One region of the Bacillus sp. ISL-75 genome, then DNA from elsewhere that is predicted to be linked to it. Evidence: predicted binding sites of a transcription regulator. Region 1 holds the regulator's gene; each other region holds the start of a gene.

Region 1 (4,401 bases):
ACAAACATCGTCAGCACAATCGCCAACTTCATCCCCTCCGATTGCAAAACCCTAGATGTCCTTCTAGGAAATGTTTTATTACTTACCTAAGGACGGGGTCATATAGACTGATTTAAAAAAGAAAAAAAACTATCATTTATTATTGTACTAAAAATTTAAAAGGTATATCGGAATTATGCCCTAATTCCCAAAATTTGAAAGACTACCTCAACTAGATTGAGATAGTCCTCCCTTAAAAGCTAAATTTTGCTCGACCTAAACATGCACTGGTTGTTTTGCTTCTTCTAATGCTGATAGGCGCTGCTTAATTTCCTCAACATTGATAATTCTTTGGGCTACCCCTGTTTCCATTGCAGTATACGCAACCGCGGTTGCTACCTGTGCTGCGACCCGAGGGTCAAATGGATCTGGAATGACATAATCGGCATGGAGCTCATCCTCTGAAATTAAACCAGCAATTGCATAGACCGCAGCAAGCTTCATTTCCTCGTTGATTTCCTTGGCACGGACATCTAAGGCGCCGCGGAAAATGCCTGGGAAAGCAAGCACATTATTAACCTGGTTCGGAAAATCAGAACGTCCTGTACCCACTACAAGAGCTCCTGCTTCTTTTGCTACATCCGGCATAATTTCCGGTACCGGGTTGGCCATGGCAAAGATAATCGGGTCACGGTGCATAGCGCTAACCATTTCCTTTGTAACGGCCCCGGCTGCTGATACCCCCACAAACACATCGGCGTCAATAAGCGCATCCGCTAACGTTCCTTGTTTTTGCTCGCGATTTGTCATTTGCGCCATTTCATCTTTGAATCGATTCATTCCGAATGGACGGCCTTCATAAATAATTCCTTTTGTATCACATAAAATAACATCCTTCACGCCCATATGCAGCAGGAGCTTAACAATCGCTACTCCAGCTGAACCTGCTCCGTTTACTGCAACACGAATATCTTCAATTTTTTTATCCGCTAATTTTAACGCGTTGATTAGACCAGCGGCTGTTACAATCGCGGTTCCATGCTGGTCATCATGAAAAACAGGAATCTCGCAGGCTTTGCGGAGGCGGTCTTCAATTTCAAAGCATTGCGGCGCAGCAATATCCTCCAAGTTCACTCCGCCAAATGTTGGTTCTAGCAGCCTGACGGTTTCTACGATCTGGTCTGTGTCAGTGGTGGCCAAGCAAATGGGAAAGGCGTCAACATCTGCGAACGATTTGAATAACACGGCCTTTCCTTCCATCACAGGCATCGCAGCTTTTGGTCCAATGTTTCCAAGCCCCAGAACCGCTGTCCCATTGGATACAACTGCGACTAGATTGCCCTTTGAGGTATAATCATAGACTTTATTTTCGTCTGCATAAATTTCCAAACACGGCTCTGCCACACCAGGTGAATAGGCTAGGCTTAAATCTTTTGCATTATGTACTCCCACCTTAGAATAAATCCCAACCTTGCCTTGGTGTTCCTTGTGCATTTTTAATGCTTCATCTCGTAAAATTGACATTGAATTTCCCCCACTTCCGTTAGTAACCGCTTGCATTTCATCTACCTACATCTTAGTCCATAAGAAAGTATTTTTATAGATTATGTAATTAAAAAAAGCAGGGATTTAATCATACAAAAGGCCTTCCACAAATTTCGTGGAAAGCCTTTTTAACTAATTATTCTTCATCTATTTCCACCGTTGGATAATGCTTTAAAAAGTAGACTAGCGATTGAAGCTCCACTGCCAAGTCAATATGATGGACCCTTATTAATGGTGGAACATTTAATCTTGCTGGAGTGAAATTTAAGATTCCTTTTACATTCGCTTGGACCAGTCGATCGGTTATCATTTGTGCGGCAGGAGCCGGAACCGTTAATATCGCCACAGAAATATTAGTTTCTGATAAAACCTTCTCTAAATCATCCATAGGATGAACGGGTACCTCGCGAATCATGGTTCCCATTTTGTCGGGATCCACATCGAAGGCGCATTCTATTTTTGTGTTATTATTTTTTAAAAAGTTATAGTTTAAAAAGGCAGTCCCAAGATTTCCGACTCCTATTAAGGCAACCTTAGTTAATTCATCCTGATCTAAGGTCTTACGGAAGAAGGATATTAAGTAATTAACATTATACCCATAGCCCTTTTTCCCTAACGCACCGAAATATGAAAAGTCGCGGCGAATCGTTGCTGAGTCTACCTTTACTGCTTCACTCAATTCCGCTGAAGAGACCCTTTGCTTGCCGGAACTATGCAGGTTTTTTAGAAATCGATAATAGAGGGGCAGCCGTTTTGCTGTCGCCTGTGGTATTTTCGTTGTTTCATTACTCATAATCTCCCACACCCCATGAATGGTTTAGTTAAAAATTTATTTAACTCTTTCATCTCTTTTAAAATCACCGTTTTTACCGCCCGTTTTTTCGACAAGATACGTCGGGCCAATTACCATACCTTTATCAACGGCTTTACACATATCATAAACTGTTAAGGCACATGCGGATACGGCTGTTAACGCTTCCATTTCCACGCCTGTGCTCCCCTTCGTTTTAACGGCTGCAGCAATATATAATTGATAGTTCTCATCCTTATCCTGTTCCCAAGAGAAAGAAATATTAACACCTGTTAATGGAATCGGATGGCACATTGGAATAAAATCCCATGTCTTCTTTGCTGCCATGACAGCTGCTATCTGGGCCACTGCTAAGACATCGCCCTTCTTCATCTCATTATTAGTTATTTTATCATAAATTTCTTTACTAACGGTAATGCTGGAGTGAGCAAGCGCCGTACGTGCCGTTTCCGGCTTATCACTGACGTCGACCATTTTTGCTCTGCCTTCTTCATTAAAATGCGTAAATTCTGCCATATAAAAAATCCTCCCATCAAATCATACACTATTTTACCTTATATGTGTGTGAAACTTTGAACTAAATATTACATTTTTTGACGATTTAGGACCCTTACTCCGCTAATAAGGCGAGCAGTTTATTGCCGACATACCGGGAATAAGGTACACTAATCCTATGTAATAGAGGTGAATGAGAATGATTTTGCTACAGGTTAATCAATTACAAAAATATTATGGTGCTGACCTTATTTTATCGAATATTAAGCTCGAATTACAAACTCGGGACCGTGTTGCCCTTGTTGGACGCAATGGGGCGGGAAAATCGACATTATTGAAGATTATTGCCGGACACTTGTCGCATGATGGCGGAGAAATTATCAAGCCGAAAGAAGTGACAATTGGCTATTTAGCTCAAAATACTGGGTTAGAATCATCATTATCTATATGGGATGAAATGCTGACGGTTTTTGAACCGCTGCGATTGATGGAAAAACAACTCCGCACACTTGAAGAACAAATGGCTGATCCCCTCGTTTTTGAAGACAGTGGCAGGTACGAAAGAATCCTAAAAGAGTACGATCATCTTCAGGTGAAATTTAAAGAACAGGGAGGGTATCAATATGAGGCAGAGATGCGCTCCGTCCTTCATGGGCTGAATTTCCATGACAAATCCTTGATGATATCTAGTTTAAGCGGCGGGCAGAAAACTCGTCTAGCCCTTGGTAAACTCTTGTTAACCAGGCCTGATATCCTAATATTGGATGAGCCCACAAACCACCTTGATATTGATACGCTTTCCTGGCTGGAACAATATTTACAAAGTTATCATGGAGCGATTTTGATCGTTTCCCATGACCGCTATTTTTTAGATAAAGTTGTTACTCAAGTTTATGAAGTATCCCGTAAGCAAATCCAAAGGTTTTCAGGCAACTATAGTTCTTACCTTGATCAAAAGGCGGCAAATTATGAGCGTGATTTAAAGCTTTTCGAAAAACAACAGCAAGAGGTCACTGAACTCCAAGACTTTGTCAACCGGAATTTAGCGCGGGCATCGACAACCAAACGAGCCCAAAGCCGGCGTAAAAAGCTTGAAAAGATGGAGATGATGGATCGTCCATTAGGCGATGAAAAGTCTGCCTCCTTCTCGTTTGAAATTGAAAAACAAAGCGGAAATGATGTTTTAACAGTGGATTCACTCGCTGTTGGATACAAGGATGGTAAGGTTTCAGAGTCCATTTCTTTCCGGGCCTATAAAGGTGAAAGTATCGCATTGGTTGGACCGAATGGTATCGGCAAATCAACACTTTTAAAGACAATTATCAAAAAGTTGCCTGCACTTGAGGGAACCTTACTCTATGGGACAAACCTTCAGATTGGGTATTACGACCAGGAGCAAGCTGAATTGACCTCCAATAAGCGGGTCTTAAATGAACTCTGGGATGACTATCCACTAAAAAATGAAAAAGAAATACGTACGGTGCTCGGTAATTTCTTATTTTCTGGTGATGATGTCTTAAAAATAGTTTCCACCTTAAGCGGCGGTGAAAAAGCCCGTCTAGCTTTAGCTA
Region 2 (4,401 bases), on a different contig from region 1:
TAATCAATTCCCCATGGAAGTTCCCATTTACCGGAACGGACAAGGGTTTGTAATAGCCCCATTAAACCACCAAGTGCAAGTGCAGAGAAGGCAACAAAAAAGTGGGCCATTGAAAGCTTTGCATCACGAGGATCAACTTTTACTTTTGCTGCTGTCGAGTTAGCCATTATTTTACCACCTCAATCATCGAACTCATTAAATGGTGCCCAGCACCACAATATTCATTACAAACAATTAAATATTCTCCAGCTTTATCAAACGTGGTTGTATATTCGCTGACATAACCAGGTTCAAGCATCATGTTAATATTTGTTCCAGCTACTTCAAACCCGTGGACAACATCTTTGGTTGTAGCTATAACTTTTACCTTTGCCCCAACTGGTACTTCCACTTTCACTGGATTATAGGAGAACGCTGCAGCTACATAAACTAATTCATAGTCCCAATCTTTACCTTCAACCTTATGTAATCCTGGTTTATCAAATGGTTTTGTTTGATCGACCTTATCCACATTAATCGTAGTTAAACAACTTGGAGGCTTGTTACCAAGATAGAATGCGCTTACACCCACAACTGTCAAAAATACTACCAGTGCACTAATTCCGAAAGTTAGCCAAATCTTCTCGAACTTATGCATATGCATAATTCTTTCCCCCTTCAATTATTAAAAGCGTTCAACAAATAGGTAATAGACACTTACCCAAGTGACAACAATAAAAGCTCCCAAAAAGAAAACGGACGCTAATGTCCCTTTAAGAGAAGAGCTGTCTTCGATTTCTGTTTTTTGGTTTGTTTTAAGTTCCGCCTTCGCCATCCCCCTGCACTCCCTTCAGAGTAGTTAAAATAAATGATTAGTTCTCTTTCATAATACAAAACAATTGTGAAGAAAAAATAACAAAATTAGCAGTTCACAAAATGTTCATTCCTAAGATATCTACTATGTTAATATTATAAAATTGATGTAACAGTGATTTATATCACAATTGCCAGGGGGTATTTGTGACTAAAATGTGAAATATCACACTTTATCAGTGATAAAAGTAATTGAATAATCATTCACACACGAAATTAACCACCCTTTTTGAAATGAATGTCACACTTTGGAATCCTATAAATATGATATTAAGAAATTCATATTTTCCTTCAGAAAAGAGTGTGTTTTTGTGGAAAAATATTATTGTGATAATTGCCGCCTTTTGTATGACCAGGTAGAAATCTGTAAAATCTGCGGAACATTAGTAAAAAATAAAATTAAAATTGAAGTTCAAAAACAACCCGATAAAAAATAAGTTAAAAAAATATTTATAAGTATTTTTCTTGCTGTTTAATAAGAACTTCTGAACTGGAAATCATTAGTTAATGAATGAAATCAGTATCCATTATATAATTTAAGAGCACAGCAACAACCTTCAAAACGTTTGCTTCCCAGAGTGGAAACTTTTGGTTTCCTCTTCATATAGGGAAGCTTTTTTTTGCTTTCTGAAACTCTGGAATAAAAACCTTGAAACTGGAAAAAATACCCTTACATAGATTGAAGGAGAAAAAACATGCCTACAATTATTTCAGTTGCAGAGGTTACTCCCCCTTTTGAAGTTAACCAAAATCAAGCTTTGGAGTTTGCACGAGAGCTTTTCTCAGATTCATTTAAGGATATTGAAAGACTTTTACGAGCTTTTCAAAATGGACAAATTGAAAAAAGACATTTTGTTAAAAATCTCGATTGGTTTAAAGAAGAACATACTTTTGAAGAAAAAAATTCTGCATATATTGAATCTGCGGTGACACTTGGAAAAGAAGCAATCGAGAAGTGTTTAAATAATAAGGATTACTTAAAGCGAAATATTAATTACCAAGAAATTGACATCATTTTTTTTATTTCAACCACGGGGATGGCCACACCTAGTATCGAAGCGAGGATCATGAATCTCCTCCCGTTTAATTCACACACAAAGAGGGTACCTATTTGGGGACTTGGCTGTGCAGGCGGTGCTGCTGGTCTATCGAGAGCCTATGAATATTGTCTTGCCTTTCCAAAAGCAAAGGCCCTAGTACTCTCAGTTGAGCTTTGCAGCCTAACGTTTCAGCGTAATGATCTTTCGAAAAGTAATTTAATCGGAACTTCTTTGTTTGCCGATGGTGTAGCCTGTGCCTTGGTTTGCGGTGATGATTCATACTCTTCAGATTTCAGGAAGAAGCCGATTTCCCCCTCCATCATTGCTACACAGTCCACTCTTATGCCGAACTCTTTAGATGTGATGGGCTGGGCTATTAGGAGCACGGGGCTGTTTGTTGTATTTTCTCGGGATATCCCCCAGATCATAGAGGATTGGTTAAAGCCGAATGTAAGTGGATTTTTAGGTGAACATCAAATCAATCTTGAACAAATAGACTATTTTATTGCTCATCCGGGTGGGAGAAAAGTGATAGATGCCTATGTAAAATCATTAGAGTTACCTCCATCCATGACTGACGTTTCACTTGAAGTGTTAAAACAATTTGGGAATATGTCTTCAACAACGATATTTTATGTGCTGAAACGTTACATGGAGATGGATATTCCTCAGGATGCTTTAGGACTTGGTACCGCGCTTGGACCTGGTTTCAGTTCCGAACTGCTTTTATTTAGGTGGGAGTAAAATGAAAGATATTATCTCATTTCTGATATTAGTTGGATTTATCGGCCTTCAGCGGATTGTTGAGTTAAGAATAGCAAAAAGCAATGAAAAGTGGATGAAGAAACGGGGGGCCATTGAATTTGGCGAAAAGCATTATCGATATATGGTGACGATGCATGCGTTGTTTTTTATTTTCTTAAGTTGTGAAAAAATTTTCATGAATTTAGGTCTATCTCCTTTATGGTGCATCCTAATAATTGTTTTTCTTATAGCCCAGCTATTAAGAATATGGGCGATTGCATCACTAGGAAGGTTTTGGAATACAAAAGTTATTGTCTTAAGAAATGCGAATGTGATTAGAAAGGGACCATACCGTTTTATCAGACATCCCAATTATTTAGTTGTTGCGGTTGAACTGGCTGTTGTTCCATTGTTGTTCAACGCTTATTTTACAGCTAGTTTATTTACGATATTAAATATCATCGTGCTTAGGATTCGTATACCTGAGGAGGAACAGGCACTTAGGGAGCTGACGGAATATGAAGGGACATTTCAGGATTGTAATCGTTTTCTACCTAAAGTTGTTAAATAATTGTGACAGTTAGAAATGGGCTATTGAAAATGATTATCACCTATGTTAAACTTTGGTTATCGATGAAAATCATTCTCAATGAAGTCTGATAAGGAAGGTGTTACAATTGACTTTTGCTTTAGTTGGTGGAACGGTTATTATTTATGCATTTGTCATGAAGCACGTCTTAAAAAACGTTACACATTAAATTAATAGTGTATTTTGGGAGCCAGGGTCTTGCACCTTGGCTTTTTGTTGTTTTTGGAAGAAATTTGTTTTAAGTAAAAGAAGTGTCAAGATAGGAAAAGTTTGAATTATCGTATAAAATAAAAAATATTACAAAGTTGCTAAGGGGAATAAGTAAATGGTGAAAATAGCCAATCAAGAAGAAACCATTCAAACACTAAAAACTAAAATCGTTTCAGTATTTGAATATATAAACGAACAAGAAGATTATGAAAATGCGGAAAAAATAAAACAACTAGCAAAGAAGCTGAAGAACAAAGAGTTTATGATTGCATTTTGTGGCCATTTCTCTGCAGGGAAATCGACAATGATCAATCAACTCGTTGGAGAGAATTTACTTCCATCTAGTCCAATTCCGACAAGTGCAAACTTAGTGAAAGTAAAAGCTGGAGAAGAATATGCAAAGGTCTTTTTCAAAAATGAAAAGCCTCGCATCTATTTAGCTCCGTATGATTATGAATTAGTCAAAAATTATTGCAAAGACGGCGATCAAATTGAAGAAATTGAAATTAGTCACAGTGAAACAGGGTTACCCGATCATACGGTAATCATGGATACACCTGGTATTGATTCTGCTGATGATGCCCACCGGATTGCAACCGAATCAGCAATTCATCTTGCCGATATCGTTCTATATGTCATGGATTTTAACCACGTCCAAGCAGAGTTGAATTTTTTATTTACAAAGGAATTAACCCAAGCTGGAAAAGAAGTTTATTTAGTAATTAACCAAATTGATAAACACAATGATGAAGAACTGAGCTTCGATGAGTTTCAAAACAGTGTGGTTGATTCGTTTGCATCTTGGGGAGTGAAACCAGCAAGAATTTTTTATACTTCTTTGAAAAATAAAAACCATGCCTTCAATGAATTCAATGATCTTCAGGAATTTATTACAGACAAATTGGCTTCTAAAGACCAATTATTAATACCATCGGTTTTTCATTCCTTAAAAAAAATTACCCAAGA
Region 3 (4,401 bases), on a different contig from region 1:
CAAGCCGATCGGACCCTATATGTTGGTTATAAATGGGGTGATTATTATAACAGCTGGATTTTTGTATGGCTGGGAGAAAGCCCTTTACACCCTAGTTACTCTATACACGTCGACGAGGGTAATTGACACTATCCATACAAGACATGCCAAGTTAACCGCGATGATTATCACCAAAAAGGCAGATGAAATGAAAAAAGCTATTCAGGAGAGACTTGTACGAGGAATCACGATGCTTCCTGCTAAAGGGGCATTTTCAAACGAAGCGAGAGAAATGTTGATGGTGGTTATTACTCGCTACGAGCTTTTTGATTTGGAAAGAATTCTTAAGGAAGTGGACCCAAACGCCTTTACAAATATCATTCAAACTACAAATATCTATGGTTTTTTTCGAAAGGAATAGAAGTTATATGGAAAAGCGGAAGCGCCTGGTTAGGTGCCTCCGCTTTTCTTTTTAAGTCATCTGTTCAAGCTCTTGTTGCATTTGTTGGAGCTGTGCTTGCTCTGCTACAGTCGAATTTGCATAAGCAGAACTTAATGCATTTTTAGCTTTCGCGACAGCAGAATCAAGATCAGCTGGGTCGGCAGACTTCGCCATCTCAACAAATCTTCGTGCTTCTTGGAACAATTGGTTTCCCATGTTATATTCCTCCAAGCGAGGATTCTTGCACATTGGACATCTTCTGAGCTTCCGCTTCAGCGTAAGTCATGTGATAAGGAATACGTTCAGCATGCTTACTGACCGTATCCACTCCTTGCTGGACAAAGCGTTTTGATTTGTTTCGTTTACCCATTCGAATCCCTCCAATATGCTCATAGCTCATATTGAAACAGCAACGCTGCCTCAAAAAATAGTATGTACCAAAATGGGAAGGTTCATTTAGGTAAACAATGGCGAAATGGGTGTTAATATTTTATATTTAACAAATCCGCCAAATATTGAGCAACACCATCTTCTTCGTTACTTAAAGTGACGTCATTAGCAATATTTTTCGCTTTGTCGATTGCATTTCCCATGGCAATCCCATGCCCAGCATATTCAAGCATTTCAAGGTCGTTGTCTTCATCGCCAAACGCAATAATTCTCTCAGCGGGAATACCATAATAATCAGAAGCCTTTTTTATCCCCACAGCCTTACTTAAGCCAACCTTTATAATTTCAATCACATGCCATGGAGCGGCCCAACTGCGATGATCGATAACTTCTGCATGGACAGCCGATAAGTGTTCGCGAATTATCTTTAGTTGATCCTCCTCCGTATGAATTAACAAACTCGTGGGTGAATCATTTAAATAATTTGCCAGATCTCCCGTAGTGATTTTTGGATTGCCAAAGTTGAAAATATCTAACAGCTTTTCATCGTGGTAATGGAAGTAAACATCATCGATCACTTCGGCAATTATATTATGGAAGTGGAAACTTCTGCACGCTTCCACAATTTCTTTGGCAACCTTTATATCAAGAGGTTCATGATAATATCCCCAGTCAGGTTTTCGAGGGTGATGCATAAATGCTCCATTGAAATTGACAATCGGAGTGTCCAAATCCAATTCCCGATAGTACATCTCACTGGAACGATAAGGCCTTCCTGTTGCAATCATAACGATATGACCTTGTTCTCTTGCTTTTTTAATAATTCCGTGTGTTTTTAATGATATCGTTTTATCATCTTTTAATAATGTCCCATCTAAATCTAATGCAATTAGGTGTCTATCTGTCATAATAACTCCTTCTAATTATAATTTTCATCGCTAATAAAGTGCGTCGCTTTAGGAAAAAATTTATATACATGTTACACTGCAATTATGAATTTAATACTTTGTGGAATTATTAATTCCTATATTTACTATGTTAACAATTTTATATCTAAACTGTAAAAAAATTCACACCAAATGATATAAAAAAACTATATACTTTTTTTAACTAAGTCTCAATCTTGGCATGCTTGATAATTTGCTATAATAGAGTGGGACAAAGATAATGAAGGAGTGGATCAAACATGAATGAAGAACTAAAAGAAAATATCATGGGTGCCTTAGAACTAGTAATCGACCCCGAACTAGGAGTAGATATTGTTAATTTAGGATTAGTATATAATGCTGAAATGGATGAAGAAGGAAACGTAACGATTACCATGACGTTAACTTCAATGGGCTGCCCACTTGCTGGAACAATTGTTGACCAGGTTAAACGGGCATTGGCCGACATTCCGGAAATCAAAGAAGTAGAAGTAAATATTGTTTTTAATCCTCCATGGAATAAAGAAATGATGTCACGTTATGCGAAAATCGCATTAGGAATTCGCTAAGCTTAATTAGAGGCTTTTGAACTCTCAGTATAATAAGCGTATTTTTTAGAAACAGCAGATTTTCTGCTGTTTTTGTATTTTCCTTCACGATTCAGACATATCTAGCTTACAGAATGTGAGATAGTTCACTTTTTTCAAATATAAACACCTTTATAATACAGATTAATAAGGCTGTTGGATTTGAATAGCCGTTATTAGGAGGCGTTTCATATGGCTATTAGCCGAGATTTTAATAAAGACCCTTTTATCGTAATATGGGAACTCACTAGAGCTTGTCAATTAAAGTGTCTGCACTGCCGTGCCGATGCACAGTATAAAAGGGATCCGCGTGAACTAGCTTTTGAAGAAGGAAAAAATCTAATTGATCAAATATATGAAATGAACAATCCGATGCTTGTTTTTACTGGCGGAGACCCGCTGATGAGAGAAGATGTTTTTGATATTGCGAAATATGCAGTTGAAAAAGGCGTACGGGTATCAATGACCCCAAGCGCGACACCAAATGTAACAAAAGAAGCAATTGAAAAAGCAAAAGAAGTAGGTCTTGCTCGCTGGGCATTTAGTATTGATGGTCCTAGGGCTGAGATTCATGACCATTTTAGAGGAACAGCTGGATCATTTGACCTTACCATGGGAAAAATAAAATATTTGCATGAAGTTGGATTACCCATTCAGATTAATACGGTGATTTCCCGTTACAATATTGACTACCTTGATGAAATGGCAAAAATGGTTGAAGATTTAGAATGCGTGTTATGGAGTGTCTTTTTCCTAGTGCCAACAGGAAGAGGTCAACAATCAGATATGATTTCTCCAGTTCAACATGAAAAAGTATTCAGATGGCTATATGATTTAAGTAAGCGCGTGTCTTTTGATATCAAAACAACAGAAGCCATGCACTACAGACGTGTTGTGATACAACAAAAAATGCGCGAAGCGAAGGAAACAACAGATGAGATTGAGTATTTAAGCGCATTAACAGAAAAAGGATTAACAGGCTCTATCGATGGTTTAGGACGAGCACCAAAAGGTGTTAATGATGGTAATGGTTTTGTTTTCATCTCCCATATTGGCGATGTATATCCAAGCGGACTATTACCCGTTAAAGCTGGTAATATTCGGGAAACGCCATTAGCAGAAATTTATCGTGAATCACCAATTTTCCAATCTCTAAGAAACCCAGATCTTTTTAAAGGGAAATGTGGTGTCTGTGAATTCCGTCATGTTTGCGGGGGATCAAGGTCTAGAGCTTATGCAATGACTGGAGATTATCTAGAAAGCGAGCCATTCTGCGTTTATATTCCTAAAGCATTAAGAGAAAAGCAAGAACAGTAATTAAAACCGATAAAAAAGGCTGCCTCATTATAGTGAGACAGCCTTGCGTATTTTGATAACTGCAAATAAGTAAAGGCCAGCCTATTCGATACTGCAATAAACGGCAGAACAATTTTCACAGTCGATTTCATTTTTTAAGTATTGTAAATCCAATATTGAGATCTTTCCTTTTTTAACTGAAATGATTTTATTTTTTTTTAGTTCACTAAGTATACGGTTTGTACTCTCACGTGAAGTACCGCAGAAGTTGGCAAGTTCTTGGTTGGTTAACGGCAGATCTATTAAGATCCCATTATCTTTTTGAATACCATAACTATTCGACATACGGATAAGAGTTGAGAAAAGGGCACCTCGTTTTCCATTTAAAACGAGGTCGCGAAATTTTGTTTGTGTTTTCCGGAAATGATCACTCATCCATTTCATAAATTCAAAAGCAAGCTTACTGTTTTGGAAAATCTCACTTTCGATTATATCCTTTTTTATTGCTACGATTTCTCCTTCTTCAAGAACCATTGCACTTAATAAATATCTTGGGTTATCAGTAAATAGGGTTAATTCCCCGCATATATCATTTTCTCCACAAATTCTTAATGAAAGTTCACGGCCATCTGAAGTAATTTTACTGATTTGAATTTTGCCGGAAATGATAATGTAAAGTTCTTCCGCAAGCATTCCTTCTTGAAATAAAAAGCTTCCTTTTTCACTTTTAAATTTCCGGTCTGCAAATTTAAGCAATTCTTTTATTTCAATTGAATGAGTT
Region 4 (4,401 bases), on a different contig from region 1:
TTATTAGGTGCTTTTTTTCCTGATTTAAACTGATGATTTTGACCCATTTTTTTCCCTCCTTCTATTCTACATCTTTATTATTACCTTTTTGTTAGCGGTCCATTATTGGAATTTTTTGCAAATTATATTATTAGTCGACATTATTTCCTAAGAAATACGCAAAGATTCTTCAAACTTTTGACGATTGTATGAACTTATCGCTCATTTGTTGCTAATTATTCTTTGTTAACAATATAATTATAGTATTATCTAGCAAATTAAACCTTGACTGTCATTTTTTAAAATCAAATGAGCATTGAATTCGTACCTTTAAAGGTGGTTATGAGTATGCAGTCAGTAAAAGAAATGCCGGTAACACTGTCCCATCTTTTTGATACCGTTCACCATATAAAAAAAATTGAAAAAGGTACCTTTTTATTTCAAGAAGGATCTGTAGCCGATGAATTGTATATTATTCAAAGTGGCATTCTTCAAATCAGCAAGATCATCCCTGACGGAAGAGAACTTACGTTAAGAATGTGCTCGCAGGGTGATTTTGTTGGTGAATTAAACTTATTTTCCCCTTCTTCAAGATATTTATTAAGTGCACGTGTTGTCGAGAGTGGTGAAGTAGCCGTTATTATGAAAGACACGCTTGAGGAAAAACTCTCACAAAATCTGGCACTTTCATTTGAATTCATAAAGTGGATGAGTCAGCAATATCGAAAAACACAAACCAAGTTTCGTGATTTGGTTCTTCATGGAAAAAAAGGGGCTCTTTATTCCACACTTATTCGAATTACCAATAATTATGGAATTAAAACCAATAAAGGAATATTAATTGAATTACCACTAACCAATCAAGAGTTAGCCAATTTTTGTGGTACATCAAGAGAAGTAGTAAATCGCTTGTTAAGCGATTTACGTAAGGCCGATATCCTGTCAATTGATAAAGGAACAATTACTATTCATGATTTAGAGTATTTAAAACGGGAAATTGATTGTGAAGATTGTCCAACTGAAATCTGTAAAGTTGATTAGAATTGCTGCTGGCAAACAACTTAAAATAAAGCAAAAAAATCGGTCATATCGACCGATTTTTTTATTTTAATAAGATTATTTGAATGGCCATGATCGTAAAGAATATAGCTGAATTTATTATTTCGTAAATGCCAATTTGTTTAGGCGATAATGGTTTCCCATAAAATATAATAGCTCTCAGAAGACTTGGGATAAATGCCATAGCAACGATCCAAAAGCCAACTCCGAACCACACTGTCACTAACATAAAATGGTAAATCCATGAAATCCATTTAAATTGGGTATTCTTCTTCTCCCTAATCATTGTTTTGACATAAAAAGTACAGCCCACAAAAAACAGGACCGAAGTTACAAAGGTGAAAACAAGCATCTCTATGTTTATAACACCGTGTCCTAAATAACTGCTTGCTAATCCAGCAACTGAAAAGGCAAAAATAGCAGAGAGATCATTCATAAAAGCACGGTCTTGATTTTTGGAAGTAAAGTAAGCATTTAGTATAAAAAACGGAATCATTAGAAGACCAAAATAAAAAATAGTTGGTCTTTCCAAAAGTGGAATAAGTAAAAGTAATAGGGATGGAATCATATATACAAGTGTCCATATAGTATAAAACTGAAGTTTTTTCTTTTTAAATAAAAGAAGCATCGGATAGGTCGCCAAGTATAATAGGAGCCATCCAAAGAAAAATGGAACATGCTTCCACATAAACCCTCCTTCAATGACACCAAGCCAAAAAGGGATGATTAGCATTGCCCATGCACCATGTTGTTTCGGTAAAAATAACTTCATCATTTTCACTCCTCTTCCTTGACTAACCTAAATATAAGCCAGCTGAGCGGAAAAATAAGTGAAACACATCACATAATTACAGTAAAAAAGAAGGACTCCGCCTTCTTTTTGTGACAAATTTGTTTAGGTTAAAAGGGAAGTACAGCAAATCTATATCATCTACTAGGTAACTTCAATCATCTCTAGTTCGGTTATCTGATGAGTGATTGCTGTATTTCCATTAAAGACCCATAATTCTATTTTAACAAACATTATATCCCCTAAATTGTATTGTAGAGTATATCCATATTTAAAGCTGTGATAAAAGTAACAGATTTGACAATTTTATTAACTTTTTTGATCAATATTATGAACAAGCTCCTGAAGTACTTGCGCAGTCCAGATTAATGCACCTTCATCGTTGATATGAAAGCTGGGCACATTGATTCTTGATGTGATTTGCTCCTGCATTTCTTCCTTCCAATACACAATAGCAGAAACATTACTTACGGTATCTAACAAAGAAAGGTCACTTTCATCTCTTAATAGCAGTAACTTCGGGAAGGACTTAAACTTATAGCCTTCGATTAATATTACATCTGGATGAAAGAATTTCATTAACTCGATCTGATCTTCTAGTGATGGATAGAAATTGTCAGCCTGTAACATTAAACTTCCATCCCCTTCCACAATCGAGGCAAGAGCACCTGCATTTAGATGTTTTTCTGTATCTTTCTGCGGCAGAGCTGCCAGCCTTCCTCCATGACCATGATGCTTAATCGTAACTGTTTTAAGTCCTTTTTTTACTAAGTCTTCGATCATTTTGGCTGTTATGGTGGTTTTACCACTATTTTGATAACCAACCACTTGAAAGACGACAGGCTTTACCACGGCCACATACTGCCAACCTGGTCTTCAAGCAGGAGGACATCCACTTCACTTCCGGCTGTAAAGCCTCTAGTTCCGCCTGGAAGAATCATCAACGAATTCGCTCCAGAAAGGCTCATAATAATGTTAGACTTGTCAAGTCCACTCGGTGTTGCCTTTAGTCTTCCTGCATCAATAAATGTGGAACTTCGGACAAACCTTGTAAATGGATTGGCTTTAGGAAAATCGACTTCTAAAAGTGCTTGCTCTTTACGAAGGTGAGGTTTTTCTGAAAAAAGCATCCTACGGATAATTGGGCGGGCAAACAATTCAAAGCCTACATAACAAGCCGAAGGATTACCCGAAAGTCCAAAGAGAAGCTTCCCATTGTGCTGTGCAACCGTCGTCACACTTCCAGGTCGCATGGCAACCTTATTAAAGAAAACCTCTGCCCCAAGCTTTTCATAGATAGCAGGCAGATAATCAAAATCCCCAACTGAAACCCCGCCGGTGGTAATTAATAAGTCTACTTCATTTATTGCTTTTTGGACTGCTTCAAAGCAAGTGTCAAATTCATCAGGAAGCTTTCCAAAATAGTGAACAATGCCTCCCGTTCTTTCAATTTGGGCTGCAATCATATGTGAATTACTATTACGAATTTTTCCTGGAACTAAGGCTTCATTTACTTCTAAAAGCTCTGTCCCTGTTGCAAACAATCCAACACGTGGCTTTTTCGCAACGGACACTCGTTCATATCCAAACGTTGCAAGCATGGCTTGAATTCCAGGATTTATCAATGTACCTTTTTTCACCAAAACCTCACCCTGCTTGGCATCTTCACCACTGAACGAAACGTTATCACCCTTTTTAAAGCTGCGTTTAATGGACATATATGGGATTCCATTCTTTTCGTAGGCCTTAGCCACCTCAAACATAACGACAGCATCTGTTCCCACTGGCATCATTGCGCCAGTCATAATTCTAACAGCTTGGTGCTCTCCTATTACTTTAGTAGAAACCATTCCTGCGCCGATGTGATCGACCACTTTAAATTCAACTACATTGGATAGTGAAGCCTCACGTGTATCGATTGACCTAACAGCAAAGCCATCATACGGTGCACGGTCAAAATGAGGCACATCGCTAGTTGCGATCAAATCCTCCGATAAAAAGCGGCCAAAGCTTTCATTTATCGAAACTTGTTCGGTCACACCAAGTAATTGATATTCCATTATGCTTTTGACCGCTTCTCCAATTGGTATCGGTCTTCTTCTTTCGAACAAAATAATCAGCTCCTGCCTTAAACAAATATCTATCCATTGTGATATGTACTAATAGTCATCGACTAATCAACATTATAAGCTTATTAAAAACTAACTAACATATCAAATGTCACAAAATAAAAGAATCTTGCCAAAAAATATAAAATCATAGGGAATGTGTGATTCTGGTCACCTAGTTTTTTTCTATTTTCCATTATGATTAGGTTAGATTTAATCTTGGACTTTGGGAGGAAATTAAAGATGAGTTTCACAATTACAGCCAATTCATTAGTTAAAGATATTGTTAACGAATTACCTAAAACAAGTGATGTTTTCAAAAAGAACCGAATCGATTTTTGCTGCGGTGGTAATATCCCATTAACAGAAGCAGTTGCTCAAAATAAGCTTAACCTTGATACTTTGTTAGATGAATTAAAAGAAGTTTTTGAAAAATACGAAAACACCGAGAAAGATGTTGAGGTT

The links. The regulator Rex, encoded in region 1, represses fermentation and respiration genes when NADH is low (regulators of the CRP and FNR family bind a similar motif). The targets are predictions, from matches to a motif close to TTGTGAAATATTTCACAA.
Region 2: J7E63_RS18940 (cytochrome c oxidase subunit 2A) is a predicted target of Rex. The motif match lies at 1,009-1,026, and genes of this name have one in related genera.
Region 3: J7E63_RS20315 (TIGR04053 family radical SAM/SPASM domain-containing protein) is a predicted target of Rex. The motif match lies at 2,420-2,437, and genes of this name have one in related genera.
Region 4: J7E63_RS20345 (YwiC-like family protein) is a predicted target of Rex. The motif match lies at 1,867-1,884, and genes of this name have one in related genera.

The regions. Positions count from the first base shown of each region.
Region 1 covers NZ_JAGGQX010000051.1:32,687-37,087, forward strand. Annotated here, with positions in the region: gene J7E63_RS20065 (sulfite exporter TauE/SafE family protein) at 1-26, opposite strand, end outside; gene ystJ (NADP-dependent malic enzyme) at 256-1,503, opposite strand; gene J7E63_RS20075 (redox-sensing transcriptional repressor Rex) at 1,661-2,317, opposite strand; gene moaC (cyclic pyranopterin monophosphate synthase MoaC) at 2,354-2,851, opposite strand; gene J7E63_RS20085 (ABC-F family ATP-binding cassette domain-containing protein) at 3,030-4,401, shown strand, end outside.
Region 2 covers NZ_JAGGQX010000047.1:2,407-6,807, forward strand. Annotated here, with positions in the region: partial or broken gene J7E63_RS18930 (b(o/a)3-type cytochrome-c oxidase subunit 1) at 1-167, opposite strand, end outside; gene J7E63_RS18935 (cytochrome c oxidase subunit II) at 167-643, opposite strand; gene J7E63_RS18940 (cytochrome c oxidase subunit 2A) at 665-814, opposite strand; gene J7E63_RS18945 (type III polyketide synthase) at 1,548-2,636, shown strand; gene J7E63_RS18950 (isoprenylcysteine carboxyl methyltransferase family protein) at 2,638-3,207, shown strand; gene J7E63_RS18955 (dynamin family protein) at 3,551-4,401, shown strand, end outside.
Region 3 covers NZ_JAGGQX010000052.1:29,922-34,322, forward strand. Annotated here, with positions in the region: gene J7E63_RS20290 (YitT family protein) at 1-400, shown strand, start outside; gene J7E63_RS20295 (DUF3813 domain-containing protein) at 452-637, opposite strand; gene J7E63_RS20300 (hypothetical protein) at 639-791, opposite strand; gene J7E63_RS20305 (Cof-type HAD-IIB family hydrolase) at 904-1,719, opposite strand; gene J7E63_RS20310 (metal-sulfur cluster assembly factor) at 1,998-2,306, shown strand; gene J7E63_RS20315 (TIGR04053 family radical SAM/SPASM domain-containing protein) at 2,517-3,641, shown strand; gene J7E63_RS20320 (Crp/Fnr family transcriptional regulator) at 3,723-4,401, opposite strand, start outside.
Region 4 covers NZ_JAGGQX010000052.1:36,270-40,670, reverse strand. Annotated here, with positions in the region: gene J7E63_RS20355 (YjzC family protein) at 1-47, opposite strand, end outside; gene J7E63_RS20350 (Crp/Fnr family transcriptional regulator) at 328-1,020, shown strand; gene J7E63_RS20345 (YwiC-like family protein) at 1,082-1,813, opposite strand; gene mobB (molybdopterin-guanine dinucleotide biosynthesis protein B) at 2,138-2,686, opposite strand; gene J7E63_RS20335 (molybdopterin molybdotransferase MoeA) at 2,674-3,939, opposite strand; gene ric (iron-sulfur cluster repair di-iron protein) at 4,180-4,401, shown strand, end outside.